Haloarchaeobius amylolyticus: one gene and its partners. Each later gene encodes a partner of the first gene's protein in a complex. Links are inferred from orthologs where the notes say so. Each region holds a gene or a part of one and is shown on either strand. Other genes may lie near its edges. The genes, in order: rplX, NOV86_RS16720, NOV86_RS01910, NOV86_RS01905 and NOV86_RS01640.

Region 1 (2,992 bases):
GCACTGCCGACACAGCCAGATGTCGTACTTGCCAACGAGGCCCTGCTTGCGGCCACAGCGCTGGCACTCCTCGTACTGGCCGGTGCGTTTGGCAGCCTGCTCACCGGTCTCTTCTTGTTCGCTTTCACTCATCTGTGTTCACCTCGACGTCGAACTCGGATTCGAGGAACGCGATGGCGTCCTCGGGGGTGAGGCGATGGCCCGACGGGATCTGCCGCGAGCGCTTGTCACGCTTCGTCACGCGGTAGCCCGGGCGGACGAGGTTGACCGTCACGTCCAGCCCGAAGATACCGACGTTCGGGTCGTACTCCTGGGACGGGAACTCGGTGTGCTCTTCGACACCGAAACTGAAGTTCCCGGTCTGGTCGAACTGCGTCGCGGAGATCTCCGCGAGGGGCAGCGCCGTCTCGAGGAACTCGACCGCGTCGTCGCCGCGAAGGGTGACCTTCGCGCCGATGGGGTCGCCCTGGCGGATGCCGAAGTCCGGGAGGGTCTCCTTCGCCTGCGTGCGAACGGACTCCTGCCCGGTGACCTCCTCGAGGATGCCTTCAGCGTTCTGGAGTGCGCGGCCACCTTCGCCGACGCCCATGTGGACGACGACCTTCTCGATGGTGGGTGTGCGCATCTCGTGCATCTCGGCCTCGCTCATTCGTCATCACCCGTGAAGTTCTCGTCGATGACGACGACGTACTCCTCGATGGTCTCGAACGAGCCGTCGTCCTGCTCGACGACGACGGTGTTGTTCCCGGAGCCCATCGTCACCTGGATCTCGGAGATCTCGCCGACCTCGCCCGCGTGACTGCCCTTGACGGCGGTCACGAGCGCGCCTTCCTCGTACGGGAAGTGGGCGACGATCTCGTTGGTCTCGTTGTCGATGACGACGGAGTCCTTCGTGCTGTACTCGCTGGCGTCCGCGAGCTGCAGGTTCTGACCGTCGTGGAGCGAGACCTGCGTCTCGCCACCGGTGACCTGCTGCTTGTCGACGATCTTGCCGAGCTTCGAGTCCGCCGCGTCCTCGTCGATGGGCGAGAGGGCCAGTCGGCCGCCCTCGTCCGGGAAGACGCGGTAGTACTCGTCACGCTCGGTGAACGCGACGATGTCGAACATGCCGATGGGGCGCTGTTCGTCGGAGACCGCCTTGCCGTTGACCAGGACGGTGCCCTGGTTGAGGGCGTAGCGGGCCTCCTTCTTCGAGTCGACGTAACCGAGGACGTCGCGGAGCAGGATGACCAGCGGGACACCCTCCTCGCCGTGCGGGCCGGCGTCGGCCTTCACGGTGAACGTCTCGGTCTTACGCTCGACGGGCCAGGACTTCGGAACGGAGAGTCGCTTCTGGTGCTTCGTCATTCTGCATCACCTTCCAGACGCGCCTGCCGACGCTCGTCGTCGAGGTCGACCTCCGTGATGCGGACGTTCGAGGGCTCCAGACGGCGGGGAACCTCCTCGCCGTCGGCCTTCTCGAGCGTGACGCCCTCGACCGAGATGGTCGTGGACTTGAGGTCGACGTCGAGGACTTCGCCCTCTTCGCCGGCGAAGTCGCCGCGCATGACCTCGACCGTGTCGCCCTCGTTGACGCGGGCGCGACGACGGCCGTACTCCTCACGGAGGTCCTCGGACAGCGTCGAGCGGACCTGCTTCTGCTTCTTGTGCAGGGGGGCGCGTGCTGCCTGGTTGCGCTGTTTGCGTGGTTGTCGTGTCATACTATCATCGTAGCCGTGGATGCGATGCTTCCGAATCGCTCTGCCACTTCACGCGCGATGGGGCCCTTGATCTCCGAGCCCTGCGGTTCCTCGTTCTCGTTGATGAGGACGGCCGCGTTGTCTTCGAACTTCACGCGCGTTCCGTCGGGACGACGGATCGGCTTGCGCTGCCGGATGATGACGGCTTCCTTGACCTGGCGACGCTCTTCGGGCGTCCCCTTGGTCACGGAGACGGTCACCTTGTCACCGATACCCCCCTTGGGGTGTCGGTTCTTGGTTCCGTGGTAGCCGGCGATGGAGATGATCTTCACCTCACGCGCGCCGGTGTTGTCGGAACACGTCAGCAGCGAGCCCTTCTCGAGGCCCTGGGTGACGTCGGCTTTGAGGGCCTCCATCACTCCTCACCTCCTCGGGGCTGGTAGGTGTCGTCGTGAGCGAGCTGCTCGACGACGACGTGGGCTTTCGTCTTCGAAAGTGGTCGTGTCTCTGCGATGCGAACCGTATCGCCAACCGTGAGGTCCATGCACGTCGGTGCATGGGCCGGGACCCGCGAACGCCGCTTCATGTAGCGGTCGTACTTGGGAACCCGGACGTCGTACTCACGTTCGACGATGACGGTTTTGTCCATGTCTGTGGAGGCTACCGTCCCTTCGAGTGTCTGGCCGCGCACGGCGAGCTCGCCGTGGAACGGACAGTCGTCGTCGGAACAGGTACCCTCCGGTTCGGGTACGTTCAGTCCTATCGCCATTTCGAATCACCTGTGGTTTCGGTGCGAAGGGCGGGTCGTGAGAGCAGTCTGACTCCATCCACCGTAACGTAGGCGACGTCGTCGCCGGTAGGGATGCCCGGTTTCGACGTCGTCCCCGACCCCTTCGCGGGGTCGGCGGTTTCATCTGTGAGTCGGAACTCGAATACCGTGCCTTGCTTCGGCACCTGGCGCACCCGAGAGTCCCCATCGACACGGTCCTCCACGTGGAGGGTCTGCATCGTCTCGATGACGATGCGACCCGCTATCCCGACGAGGTCGGGGTTCGCGGCGTCGACGACCTCCACGTAGAGGCCGTTGAGTTCGTGTCGTGGGAGCGTCTCGGGTGTCAGCGCCATGTGATTTATTCTTCGTCTGTCTCGAAGTCGCCTTCTTCCTGCTGGATCGTCTTGATCCGCGCGATGGTCTTGCGCAGCTCGCCGATGCGACCCGGGTTCTCCGGGGCACCACCAGCGGCCTGCACGGCCTTCGCGTTCAGGAGTTCGGTCTCCAGTTCTTCGAGCTCTTCTTCGCGCTCACGCGGGGT
Region 2 (2,733 bases), on another replicon or contig:
CGCCCCGGAGCGGCTCGTCACCCTCGCCGGGCGCGAACAGCGCCTCGAGGGGTTCGACTACGAGGTCGAGGACTGCCGGGTGGCCCCGGCGGTCCACGTCCGGAGCGACGCGACCATCCGGAACTTCGCGGTGCGTGGGCCCGCAGGCGTCAGCCCGCACTACGAGCCGTCGGACCAGGGCCGTGACGCCGTCTCGATGTTCAACGTCAAGGACGTCCCCGCCGGTTCGACGTTCCTCGCCGAGTCCATCTACATGGGTGATGGGGTCGGGCGGAAACGGGACGCCCGCCGCGGCTGGTACCTCTCGGGCAACGACGGTACCGTCGAGTTGCGCGACGTGACCCTCGCCGGCTGGGCCGAGAACACGGTCTACGGGACGTACGCCAACGGCCAGGACGCGAACGCCCGCTCTATCTACCGGAACGTGACCTGCCAGAACACGAACATCGGCATCCGGACCTCCGGCGACACGCTCGTCGAGGACTCCGTGTTCGTCCGGGACGGGTCGGTCCCGGCCCAGGGCTGGAGCGGCGCCCGCCGCCAGCGCGGCATCTGGATCGAGGGCGGCAAGTCCGCCCACCCCGACGGGACGACGACCATCCGGAACTGCGAGTTCCTCTGGGAGTCGACCGCCGCCGACCAGTCCGGCCAGCCCCTCGTCTGCTACCCGCCACCGAGACGCATCGAACTCAGCGGCCTGCGAATCAACAACCAGCACCCGTCGTGGCCCACGTTCGAGCTGGACCCACACGACCGCCGCCCGGTCGAGCTCGTCGTCGAGGACGTCCACGTCACCCAGCGAAACAACCGGCCGGTGTTCCGGCTGCGGGGCGACCACGACATCGTCAGGGCGAGGAACCTGCACGTCGACGCGGACGGGCCCCTGTCGGATACGCGGTCCTCGCAACTGGCCCGGGCGGTCGAGAGCCACGACCCGGACCCGACGCTCACGGAGTAGGGGTCGGAACAGAATAGACTCAGGACGAGGCGGCGACGCCGCAGTCGTGTACCGTCTCCGCGACTTCGACGAGGCGGATCCAGGTGTTCACGCCGGCCCGCAGTGCGACGAGGTCGGCGGCCTCGACGACGACGGTGACGGTGTCGCCGGTCCGGGAGAGCGTCGTCGTCGACCGGTCGCCCTCTATCTCGCCGACCTCCTGGGCGACGCTGCGCTCGACGATGCGCGCGACGGCGTCGCTGTCGTAGGTGAATTCGAGGGTGGTCTCGTGCGAGAACGAGGGCATCGTCGTCGACGTTACTCGACGTCGACGGTCTTGATGTCGGTACTGCGCTCTTTCAGCAGCACGCGGTGTCCGCAGTACGGACAGCGGACGCCGCCGTAGGAGTCGAGCGTCACGTCACGCTTGCACCGCGAGCACTTGTAGCTCATTCGTCTTCTTCGGAGAGCGCGGCGCGGATCGACCGGCGGACGGTACGGCCTGCGGGCGTCTCGGGGCGGTAGGTACCGCCGGTGAACTTCTCACCGGTCTCCTCGTTCACCCAGATACCCGTGCCGAGGCGCTTGACGTTGTCGCCGTCGACCTTGGAGTTGCGCATCTCGTCTTCGATCTCCGCGACGCGGCGTCGGGAGACACGCCCGTAGCGAGCGCCGAATCGGCCGGCGCTCCCCGTCTTTCCTTTCTTCTTGGCCATGATACCCGTTCGTACCGCCAGCGTGCAAATAAACCTGTTGAGTTCGCACCGGGCTCACTCGAGCGCCGGGGCCGCGACGACCTCGTAGACGATGAGACAGAACGCCAGACAGAGTCCGAGGACGGTGAACTGGACCCATTCGACGGGCGCGGCCGCCGCCGGCAGGGTGATGGCTCGGAGTCCACGCTCCAGCAGGAGTCCCGAGAGGACCAGGGTCGGGATGGTCGTGAGGACGACGTCGGCTCGTCGCATCGTATGTAATGAGATGTAATTAGAGAGAAAAAGGGATTGGGGTTCTGACGGGTTTCGCAGCTATCTCGGTCGGGAGAACGGCCTAACGTAGAGGACGACCAGCACGGTGAGCAGGGTCAGCGCGAGGAGACCACCGGCGAGGAACGCGAGCTCGGGGGCGAGGAGCGGCTGGCTGGCCGCCGACCCCGCGGGCTGGCTCGCGTCGGTCGCGGCGATGCCGGCCACCTCCGTGACCGGCTCGGACCGGGCGAGGTCGTCGAGTAGCCGCGCCAGCACGAGGGTCGCACCACCGAGGACGAGTGCGACCGCCAGGACGCGGGCCAGCAGGTCGCGGAAGATGGAGCGGTCCGAGGGCGAGCTGGCCATGACGAGCACGGCGCGGGCGCAGGGCGCGTAGACGTTCATCGCGGAGCCCTTCTCGGAGTACCAGGTGTCGACGACCTCGATGAGGCCGGCGTTCTCCATGTTCGTCAGGTGGTAGTGGACGTTCTGGAGCGTGGTTCCGGTGACCTCGCGGAGGTCGGCAGGTGTGTGGGGTTCCTCGTAGAGTGCTTCGAGGATGGACCGGGCGGTGGCACTGGAGAGCGTGGCGAACACCTCGTCGGCTGTCTCGTCCGTCAGCCCGACGAGCTTGGACTGGTCCGGCTCGTGGACGACCGGACGCTTTATCGGGAAGATGCGACCCATTGGCTGGAAGATACGTCGTGGAGGGGTATTCGGATTTCGTTGCATCAAACGCGCACTGAACGGGGAGGTGTCGGGTGGATGGGGCTGGTGACTGGTTCGGGTCGACTCGGCAGACGGTTCAGGTTGGGTTGACTCGGCAGA
Region 3 (3,004 bases), 720 kb from region 1 along the record:
CCTTCACACGGGACTCCTCCACGTCGACGCCAGCTGCGTCGAGCACGGCGGTCAGGTTGTCTTCGTTGATCTCTTCGCCCGATTCGTTCAGGATGAGTGCTGCGTAAACGTACTCCATTGTTAATTATCCGAACATGTTTCCGAGACCGGCTGCACCGTCCTCCTCGTCGCCGTCGTCGTCGTCTTCCTCGTCGGCGGCGTCGGCGTCGGTGTCCGTCTCGGTCGTGTCTTGGTCGTCAGTCGATTCGTCTTCGGCGGTCTCCTCGGCGGGGGCCGCGGGCGCGGACACGCCGCGCAGCGCCTCCGGGAGTGCCTCCTCGTCGTCGATGTTGGCCGCGAGCGCGCGAACCTGCGCGTCGGCCTTGCGGACGAGGTCGTCCGCGAGGTCCGGGCTCTCGATGGCGGCGTAGAGGCCGAGGCTCTTGGCTTCGCCCGTCGCCTTCGCGATGAGGGTGGGGGCCGTCTGAGCCGTCGGGTACACCGCGTTCACGGACAGGTTCCGTGCGCGAGCCGCTGCGGTCTGGACGTCGCTGCGGTAGGCGTCCACGTCGATGTCGAGGTCCTCGGGGTCGAACACGACGCCGTCGGAATACACGGCGCGCAGGTCCAGACCCACTTCCTTCGGCTCGATGCCGAGTTCGCTCAGGACGTTGGAGAGCTGTTCGGAAACTTCCTCTCCAGCGCTGAGGACGTTGGAGTCCTCGGTGACGTGGATGGAGCCATCCATGATGCGAGCTGCCGCACCGACCTGCTGGAGCTCGCCGACGAACGGACCCGGGTCGACGCCGGTGTCGCCTTCCGGAATGACGATGTCGTTCGGGGCGACCTCCCCGGCGTTGATGGGTGCGGGCGTCTTCGACTCCTCCAGAATCTTGAACAGTGCGAACGGGTTGTCGTCGGTCCCGATGAGGCCGACCTGGCCCTCGATGTGCTCGGTGAGCACCTCGATGCCGTCGTCGACCTCTTCGAGTGCACGCGTCAGCAGCGTGTTCCGACTCATCCGCAGCTGCGTGTCCGGGTAGAGGTCCGCACGCATGGCCTGCAGCTGCCGGCTCGGGATGCCGGCGACGTTGACGATACCGACGGACTCGTAGGACTCGATGATGTCCACGAGCTCGTCGACCTCGTCCTTCTTCCACTGCGGAAGGTTCTGGGTCTTGCGTTCGGCTTCTGCGCTCATCAGGCGTTCACCTCCACCGAGGGGCCCATCGTGGTCTTCACGTAGATGGAGTCCACGTTGAGCGGGCCCTTCTCGAGGTTGGCGTGCAGGCGACGGATGATGACGTCGATGTTGTCGGCGATGTCGTCCGCACTCATGTCTTCTGCACCGACACGAGTGTGGAACGTCCGCCGGTCACGACTCCGGAGCTGCACTGTGTTCTTCATGCGATTCACCGTCTCAACGACGTCTTCGTCGAGGCCGAGCGGGGTCGGCATCTTACCGCGTGGACCCAGAATGGTACCGAGATGACGAGCGACGTCTTGCATCATGTCCTCCTGCGCGATGAAGAAGTCTGTCTCGTCGGCGAGGTCCTTTGCGCGGTCGTCGTCGTCGCCCAGATCGGCCAGTTCGTCGCCGCTGAATACCTCGTCAGCGACGTCTTCTGCGCGAAGGCCGGTTTCGCCTTCGGCGAAGACCACGATTTGGGTCTCCTGGCCGGTTCCGGACGGCAGGACGACGGACTCGTCGACACGCTGTGACGGATCGTTAAGGTCGAGATCTCTCAGGTTGATCGCGAGGTCCACCGTTTCGCGGAAGTTCCGCTCGGGTGCGTCCTCGAGAGCGCGAGAGACTGCGTCTACTATGTCCTGGTCTGCCATCGTTCACCTCCGTAGTACGCGTAGTGCTCCTACGGGTCAGTGAAACAGGCAAAAGCCTGTCTCGTCCGGACGGTGGCCCAGTGGAAACTTAAAGCCGTCGAAGCGAACCCGCACGCGACCCGCGAACCGGCGCGCTCGCTCACGTGCCGGGCGTTTCGTGTCATTCGGTCCCGATGACCGGGGCGAAAAAATCGTCGGTGGTTCGTGGGGAACCGTCGATACCGCGTGGCGGCTCAGGCCGCCACGTCGGCTTCCGGCTCGGGCTCGCTCGGGGTGACGCCGGCGGCGTCCTCGAGGATGGAGCGGCTGCCGAGCAGCACCATCCCGAACCCGACCTTCGCGCTCAGGTCGAGGACCATGAACGCGGCCGTCTCCCAGTACAGGGGCAGGATACCGAGGGTTCCCTCGGTACCGATGAGCCAGACGACGGGGTACAGCAGCCAGAGGCCCATGATGATGTTCCGGAGCTGGCCGAACAGGGTCTGGACCTGCGGGGACTTCGTCTTGGCCTGCTTCGAGAGCGTGCCGACCAGGAAGTACAGCAGCACGAGCAGCGCACCGGTGCTGATGCCCCACCAGACGATGCGGTAGGCGGGCGTCGTCTCGAGGGCGGCGATGAGGCCGGTCCCGATCATGAACACGTCGAGGCCGACGAGCGTGAAGATGGTGTTACGGCTCGCACCCGCGAGGAGTGCGAGGTCCAGTAGCAGCAGCGGCGTGGTGAACAGCCAGTCCGCGTAGCGGGCCCAGTAGATGGTCAGTTCCTCGCCACCGGCGGTGACGGTGGTGACCCCGAACCCGGTATACATCAGGAAGTACATCGCGGCGGCGATGGCCGTGATGAAGATGGTGATGATGTAGAACTCCTGCATCTTCTTGTCGGTGACACCGCGGCCGCGACCCACGAAGTACAGTGTCCCGATGGTCATTCCGATGGTACCGATCAGCAACCAGAGTGATTCAGCTCCAACTTGCGCCATTACACGCACTGTACGGAACGTACAGGCATAGCTAACAGTTCGCTAATTGATAGGTGGTGGGACTGTCTCGGCGGATGGTTAGAGGATATGACGTGAACCCGTCAGCGAGGAATCACCCGCCGGACCAGTGAATTTTTGTCCTTGCGCGGTCTTCTGACCACAATCCCAACGAGGGTGAGAACACCGGGTGAGAACGGACCGAT
Region 4 (2,954 bases), 720 kb from region 1 along the record:
CAGCGCGAGGACGACCAGCCCGCCACCACGGGCGCGCCACGTCACCTCGGTCGCCAGCGTGAGCGCCACCACGCCGGCCAGCACCAGCGAGAGGTGCGCCCGGATGGTCGGGTAGGCCGCCGTCATCGCCGCGGTCGCCGGCACCGCCACCGGGACCGACACGACCAGCGCCCCGGCGCTGCCAAGCACCGACAGCCGTAGGGCCTCGCGGCCCCGCCCCGCCAGTACCAATCTGTGCCCCGGCAGCGCCGAGGCCGCCATCGCCGCGTCCGGCACCCCCAGCGCCAGTGCGGGCACCGCGTCGAGGAAGGTGTGTGTCACCCCGGCCGCGAGCATCGCGGCGACCACGACCGTCGGCGGCGCCGGCACCGCGGGCGCCACGGCCGCCAGCAACAGCGCGAAGTTGTTCGCGTGGAGTCCCGGCGTCAGCCCGCTCGCCGTCCCCAGCGCGATACCGGCGACGACCGACGCCAGCAGGAACAGGTCGGTCTCGGGCGTGGCCATCGCCGACTCTGGCCGCGGTCTCGGATTTAAAGGATGGCGTCGCCACTGGACGGTCGTCGTCGGTGTCGGTCACGACGCCGTCGCTACCCGGTTGCGTCGAAAGAAAATCGTTGCTGGTGTGTGGCGTGCGAGTTCAGCCGAAGAGGTTGCCCAGGCCCTCGCCCGAGGCGTCCTCGTCTTCTTCCTCGCCCTCGTCTTCGTCCGTCGTGTCCGGCACGTCGGAGACCTCTTCCTCGTCGCCACCTTCGTCGCCACCCTCGTCGGCACCGCCGGCGGCGCCACCGGAGGCTGCACCGCCCGCGGGGACGGCAGCGGCCTCTGCGACGGCCTCGTCGATGTCGACGTCCTCGAGTGCGGCGACGAGCGCCTTCACACGGGACTCCTCCACGTCGACGCCAGCTGCGTCGAGCACGGCGGTCAGGTTGTCTTCGTTGATCTCTTCGCCCGATTCGTTCAGGATGAGTGCTGCGTAAACGTACTCCATTGTTAATTATCCGAACATGTTTCCGAGACCGGCTGCACCGTCCTCCTCGTCGCCGTCGTCGTCGTCTTCCTCGTCGGCGGCGTCGGCGTCGGTGTCCGTCTCGGTCGTGTCTTGGTCGTCAGTCGATTCGTCTTCGGCGGTCTCCTCGGCGGGGGCCGCGGGCGCGGACACGCCGCGCAGCGCCTCCGGGAGTGCCTCCTCGTCGTCGATGTTGGCCGCGAGCGCGCGAACCTGCGCGTCGGCCTTGCGGACGAGGTCGTCCGCGAGGTCCGGGCTCTCGATGGCGGCGTAGAGGCCGAGGCTCTTGGCTTCGCCCGTCGCCTTCGCGATGAGGGTGGGGGCCGTCTGAGCCGTCGGGTACACCGCGTTCACGGACAGGTTCCGTGCGCGAGCCGCTGCGGTCTGGACGTCGCTGCGGTAGGCGTCCACGTCGATGTCGAGGTCCTCGGGGTCGAACACGACGCCGTCGGAATACACGGCGCGCAGGTCCAGACCCACTTCCTTCGGCTCGATGCCGAGTTCGCTCAGGACGTTGGAGAGCTGTTCGGAAACTTCCTCTCCAGCGCTGAGGACGTTGGAGTCCTCGGTGACGTGGATGGAGCCATCCATGATGCGAGCTGCCGCACCGACCTGCTGGAGCTCGCCGACGAACGGACCCGGGTCGACGCCGGTGTCGCCTTCCGGAATGACGATGTCGTTCGGGGCGACCTCCCCGGCGTTGATGGGTGCGGGCGTCTTCGACTCCTCCAGAATCTTGAACAGTGCGAACGGGTTGTCGTCGGTCCCGATGAGGCCGACCTGGCCCTCGATGTGCTCGGTGAGCACCTCGATGCCGTCGTCGACCTCTTCGAGTGCACGCGTCAGCAGCGTGTTCCGACTCATCCGCAGCTGCGTGTCCGGGTAGAGGTCCGCACGCATGGCCTGCAGCTGCCGGCTCGGGATGCCGGCGACGTTGACGATACCGACGGACTCGTAGGACTCGATGATGTCCACGAGCTCGTCGACCTCGTCCTTCTTCCACTGCGGAAGGTTCTGGGTCTTGCGTTCGGCTTCTGCGCTCATCAGGCGTTCACCTCCACCGAGGGGCCCATCGTGGTCTTCACGTAGATGGAGTCCACGTTGAGCGGGCCCTTCTCGAGGTTGGCGTGCAGGCGACGGATGATGACGTCGATGTTGTCGGCGATGTCGTCCGCACTCATGTCTTCTGCACCGACACGAGTGTGGAACGTCCGCCGGTCACGACTCCGGAGCTGCACTGTGTTCTTCATGCGATTCACCGTCTCAACGACGTCTTCGTCGAGGCCGAGCGGGGTCGGCATCTTACCGCGTGGACCCAGAATGGTACCGAGATGACGAGCGACGTCTTGCATCATGTCCTCCTGCGCGATGAAGAAGTCTGTCTCGTCGGCGAGGTCCTTTGCGCGGTCGTCGTCGTCGCCCAGATCGGCCAGTTCGTCGCCGCTGAATACCTCGTCAGCGACGTCTTCTGCGCGAAGGCCGGTTTCGCCTTCGGCGAAGACCACGATTTGGGTCTCCTGGCCGGTTCCGGACGGCAGGACGACGGACTCGTCGACACGCTGTGACGGATCGTTAAGGTCGAGATCTCTCAGGTTGATCGCGAGGTCCACCGTTTCGCGGAAGTTCCGCTCGGGTGCGTCCTCGAGAGCGCGAGAGACTGCGTCTACTATGTCCTGGTCTGCCATCGTTCACCTCCGTAGTACGCGTAGTGCTCCTACGGGTCAGTGAAACAGGCAAAAGCCTGTCTCGTCCGGACGGTGGCCCAGTGGAAACTTAAAGCCGTCGAAGCGAACCCGCACGCGACCCGCGAACCGGCGCGCTCGCTCACGTGCCGGGCGTTTCGTGTCATTCGGTCCCGATGACCGGGGCGAAAAAATCGTCGGTGGTTCGTGGGGAACCGTCGATACCGCGTGGCGGCTCAGGCCGCCACGTCGGCTTCCGGCTCGGG
Region 5 (3,021 bases), 770 kb from region 1 along the record:
ATCGCGGACGTGCCGACGCTGTCCATCGACGAGGTCCGTGTCATCGAGAACTCGTCGGTGATGTTCGACGAACAGATCGCACACCGGCTCGGGATGATCCCGCTGACGACGCCGGAAGGCGAGTTCGACGAGGACGACGTCATCACGCTCTCCATCGACGTGGCGGGCCCGGCGACGGCGTACTCGGGCGACCTCGTCAGCAGCGACGGGATGGTCCAGCCGGCGGACCAGAACGTCCCCATCATCGACCTGAAGGACGACCAGCGGCTGGAACTCGAAGCCGACGCGGTCCTCGACACCGGGAAGGAACACGCCAAACACCAGGGTGGTGTCTCGGTCGGCTACCGACACCTCCAGCACGTCGAGGTCGTCGGTGACGCCGCCGAGTTCGAGGAGGAAGAGCCGAACATCATCCGTGGGGTCGTCGAGATCGACGGTGAACTCGTCAACACGGCAGAGTTCGACAACGACCTCACGAAGAAGTTCCCCGGCAAGGAGCTCTCCGTCACCGACGTCGAGAAGGCGTTCGTCTTCCACGTCGAGACGGACGGCTCCATGACGGTCGAGGAACTCGTCACCCGCGCCACGGACACCATCGAGGCACGGGCGACGGAACTGCAGGACGCAGTAACGCTATAATAGACACGTGACCCTTTCCAACCACACCCTGACGGCCGCACGCCCCGCACGGAGCGCTGGCTCCCGCCAGCGTCCCGTGACCATCGCGAGCGAAGTCGCTCGCGTCGGGCGAACGCGGTCGATAATCGAAAGTGGTTTGAAGGGGGGCACGGAACAAGATAGTACCCGCAAGGGTGCGAGCAGGGATAGCCAAGTCTGGCCAACGGCGCAGCGTTCAGGGCGCTGTCCCATAGGGGTCCGCAGGTTCAAATCCTGCTCCCTGCATCACTTCTCTCACAATTATCAGGAGGAAAGCAATGAGTAAGACGAACCCGAGGCTCGGCAGTCTCATCGCCGAGCTGAAGTCGGTGTCTCGTACAGAAGACGCTGACGTCTGGAGCGACGTCGCAGACCGACTCGAGAAACCACGGCGGACGCACGCCGAGGTCAATCTCGGTCAGATCGAGCGCTACGCACGCGAAGACGAGACGGTCATCGTCCCCGGCAAGGTGCTGGGGTCCGGTGCCATCCAGAAGTCCGTGACGGTTGCAGCCGTCGACTTCTCCTCGTCCGCGAAGACCAAGATCGAACAGGTCGGCGAGACGCTCGATCTCGAACAGGCAATCGAACAGAACCCCGAGGGCTCGAACGTCCGGGTGATCCGATGAGTCTCGCAGAATTCGACGCAGACGTCGTCGTGGACGCTCGCGACTGCATCATGGGTCGCGTCGCGTCCCAGGTCGCAGAGCGCGCGCTCGACGGCGAATCCATCGCCGTCGTGAACGCTGAGCAGGCCGTCATCACCGGCTCGGAGGACGACATCATGTCCGTCTACGAGAAGCGAGTGGACGTCGGCTCCGACCAGGGCCCGTACTACCCCAAGCGGCCGGACCGCATCTTCAAGCGGTCCATCCGCGGGATGCTCCCGTACAAGGAGACGTACGGTCGCGAGGCGTTCGAGAGCGTCCGCGTGTACGTGGGGAACCCCTACGAGGACGAGGACGCGGAGATCCTCGACGGCACGTCACTGGACCGCCTCTCGAACATCAAGTTCGTCCAGCTGGGCGACATCTCCGCCAAACTGGGTGCTAACGTCACATGGTAACCAACACGTCCGGAAAGAAGAAGACGGCCATCGCTCGCGCGACCGTCAAGGACGGCAAGGGTCGCGTTCGAATCAACTCCAAGCCCGTCGAACTCGTCGAGCCGGAGATCTCCCGGCTGAAGATGCTGGAGCCGTTCCGCATCGTCGACGACGTTCGTGACGACGTGGACGTGGACGTCCGCGTCTCCGGTGGTGGCATCAGCGGCCAGGCAGACGCCGTCCGCACCGCCATCGCCCGCGGCATCGTCCAGCACACCGGCGACGCCGAACTCCGCGACGCGTACATGGAGTTCGACCGCTCGCTGCTCGTCAACGACGTGCGCCAGTCCGAGCCCAAGAAGTGGGGCGGTCCCGGCGCCCGTGCCCGTTACCAGAAGTCCTACCGCTAAGGTGATCTGACCATGATGGTACCAGTCCGGTGTTTCACGTGCGGCAAGGTCGTCGGCGAGCACTGGGAGGAGTTCAAGGCGCGAACGCGCGAAGGCGACGAAGACCCACAGGAGGTGCTCGACGAGCTCGGCGTGGACCGGTACTGCTGCCGGCGCATGCTGGTCTCGCACAAGGACCTGGTCGACATCGTCTCCCCCTACCAGTGATGCCACGACAACGTTACAATCGGTACGAGAAGGCTCGCATCCTCGGCGCACGCGCGCTGCAGGTGTCGTACGGGGCGCCAGTCCTCATCGATACCGACCAGACGGAACCGATCCTCATCGCTGCCGAGGAGTACGACGCGAACGTGCTACCCTTTACGGTAAAGCGCGGTGATGACGATACATGACGCTCATCACGGACGTCAGACTGCGACGCGTACTGGACTCGCGGGGTAACCCGACCGTCGAGGCCGACGTGCTCACGGAGAGCGGTGGCTTCGGCCGTGCTGCTGCACCCTCGGGTGCCAGCACCGGCGAGTACGAGGCCATCGAGCTCCCGCCGGGCGAAGCCATCGCGAAGGCTCGCGAACACGCCGTCCCGCGGCTGGTGAACTCGGCCTACGCCGGGAACCAGCGCGAGGTCGACGCCGCGTTGCACGCTGCCGACGGCACCGAGGACTTCTCGGAGATCGGTGCGAACAGTGCGGTCGCCATCTCGATGGCGGCCGCGAAGGCCGGCGCCGACATGCTCGGCGCCCCGCTGTACCAGCACCTCGGCGGCGCGTTCCGTGGTGAGAACTTCCCGATTCCGCTCGGGAACGTCGTGGGTGGTGGCGAGCACGCCGCCGACGCGACACACATCCAGGAGTTCCTCTCCGCCCCCGTCGGCGCGCCGAGCGTCTCCGACGCCGTCTTCGCCAACGC

What was found.
Region 2: rplX (region 1) and NOV86_RS16720 share a complex: the UniProt entries of both Methanocaldococcus jannaschii proteins name them as parts of the 50S ribosomal subunit. The link is inferred for Haloarchaeobius amylolyticus from one-to-one orthologs.
Region 3: rplX (region 1) and NOV86_RS01910 share a complex: the UniProt entries of both Methanocaldococcus jannaschii proteins name them as parts of the 50S ribosomal subunit. The link is inferred for Haloarchaeobius amylolyticus from one-to-one orthologs.
Region 4: rplX (region 1) and NOV86_RS01905 share a complex: the UniProt entries of both Methanocaldococcus jannaschii proteins name them as parts of the 50S ribosomal subunit. The link is inferred for Haloarchaeobius amylolyticus from one-to-one orthologs.
Region 5: rplX (region 1) and NOV86_RS01640 share a complex: the UniProt entries of both Methanocaldococcus jannaschii proteins name them as parts of the 50S ribosomal subunit. The link is inferred for Haloarchaeobius amylolyticus from one-to-one orthologs.

What each region holds. Positions count from the first base shown.
Region 1 is NZ_JANHDH010000001.1:1,085,306-1,088,297, forward strand. What follows is about bases 23-2,992. They hold rplX (50S ribosomal protein L24), read right to left. Parts: upstream 1,701-2,992; coding sequence 1,344-1,700; downstream 23-1,343. Other genes in these bases: NOV86_RS05535 (30S ribosomal protein S14), read right to left, coding at 23-132; NOV86_RS05540 (50S ribosomal protein L5), read right to left, coding at 125-649; NOV86_RS05545 (30S ribosomal protein S4e), read right to left, coding at 646-1,347; NOV86_RS05555 (50S ribosomal protein L14), read right to left, coding at 1,697-2,095; NOV86_RS05560 (30S ribosomal protein S17), read right to left, coding at 2,095-2,448. Outside these bases: more of NOV86_RS05535, read right to left, coding at 1-22. UniProt on the Methanocaldococcus jannaschii protein: One of two assembly initiator proteins, it binds directly to the 5'-end of the 23S rRNA, where it nucleates assembly of the 50S subunit. Located at the polypeptide exit tunnel on the outside of the subunit.
Region 2 is NZ_JANHDH010000002.1:849,691-852,423, reverse strand. The notes cover bases 21-2,731. They hold NOV86_RS16720 (50S ribosomal protein L37ae), read right to left. Parts: upstream 1,654-2,731; coding sequence 1,387-1,653; downstream 21-1,386. Other genes in these bases: NOV86_RS16710 (ArsR/SmtB family transcription factor), read right to left, coding at 1,966-2,592; NOV86_RS16715 (hypothetical protein), read right to left, coding at 1,708-1,905; NOV86_RS16725 (DNA-directed RNA polymerase subunit P), read right to left, coding at 1,256-1,390; NOV86_RS16730 (KEOPS complex subunit Pcc1), read right to left, coding at 978-1,244; NOV86_RS16735 (hypothetical protein), read left to right, coding at 21-958. Also shown: more of NOV86_RS16735, read left to right, coding at 1-20. UniProt on the Methanocaldococcus jannaschii protein: Binds to the 23S rRNA.
Region 3 is NZ_JANHDH010000001.1:361,280-364,283, forward strand. What follows is about bases 1-2,982. They hold NOV86_RS01910 (50S ribosomal protein L1), read right to left. Parts: upstream 1,822-2,982; coding sequence 1,180-1,821; downstream 1-1,179. Other genes in these bases: rpl12p (50S ribosomal protein P1), read right to left, coding at 1-118; NOV86_RS01905 (50S ribosomal protein L10), read right to left, coding at 125-1,180; NOV86_RS01915 (bacteriorhodopsin), read right to left, coding at 2,055-2,801. Also shown: NOV86_RS01920 (hypothetical protein), read left to right, coding at 3,003-3,004. UniProt on the Methanocaldococcus jannaschii protein: Probably involved in E site tRNA release. Binds directly to 23S rRNA. Protein L1 is also a translational repressor protein, it controls the translation of its operon by binding to its mRNA.
Region 4 is NZ_JANHDH010000001.1:360,410-363,363, forward strand. What follows is about bases 23-2,954. They hold NOV86_RS01905 (50S ribosomal protein L10), read right to left. Parts: upstream 2,051-2,954; coding sequence 995-2,050; downstream 23-994. Other genes in these bases: NOV86_RS01895 (tripartite tricarboxylate transporter permease), read right to left, coding at 23-504; rpl12p (50S ribosomal protein P1), read right to left, coding at 638-988; NOV86_RS01910 (50S ribosomal protein L1), read right to left, coding at 2,050-2,691; NOV86_RS01915 (bacteriorhodopsin), read right to left, coding at 2,925-2,954. Outside these bases: more of NOV86_RS01895, read right to left, coding at 1-22. UniProt on the Methanocaldococcus jannaschii protein: Forms part of the ribosomal stalk, playing a central role in the interaction of the ribosome with GTP-bound translation factors.
Region 5 is NZ_JANHDH010000001.1:315,294-318,314, forward strand. Bases 4-3,002 are described here. They hold NOV86_RS01640 (50S ribosomal protein L13), read left to right. Parts: upstream 4-1,282; coding sequence 1,283-1,723; downstream 1,724-3,002. Other genes in these bases: NOV86_RS01625 (DNA-directed RNA polymerase subunit D), read left to right, coding at 4-639; NOV86_RS01635 (50S ribosomal protein L18e), read left to right, coding at 936-1,286; NOV86_RS01645 (30S ribosomal protein S9), read left to right, coding at 1,717-2,112; NOV86_RS01650 (DNA-directed RNA polymerase subunit N), read left to right, coding at 2,125-2,319; NOV86_RS01655 (DNA-directed RNA polymerase subunit K), read left to right, coding at 2,319-2,504. Outside these bases: more of NOV86_RS01625, read left to right, coding at 1-3; more of eno, read left to right, coding at 3,003-3,021. UniProt on the Methanocaldococcus jannaschii protein: This protein is one of the early assembly proteins of the 50S ribosomal subunit, although it is not seen to bind rRNA by itself. It is important during the early stages of 50S assembly.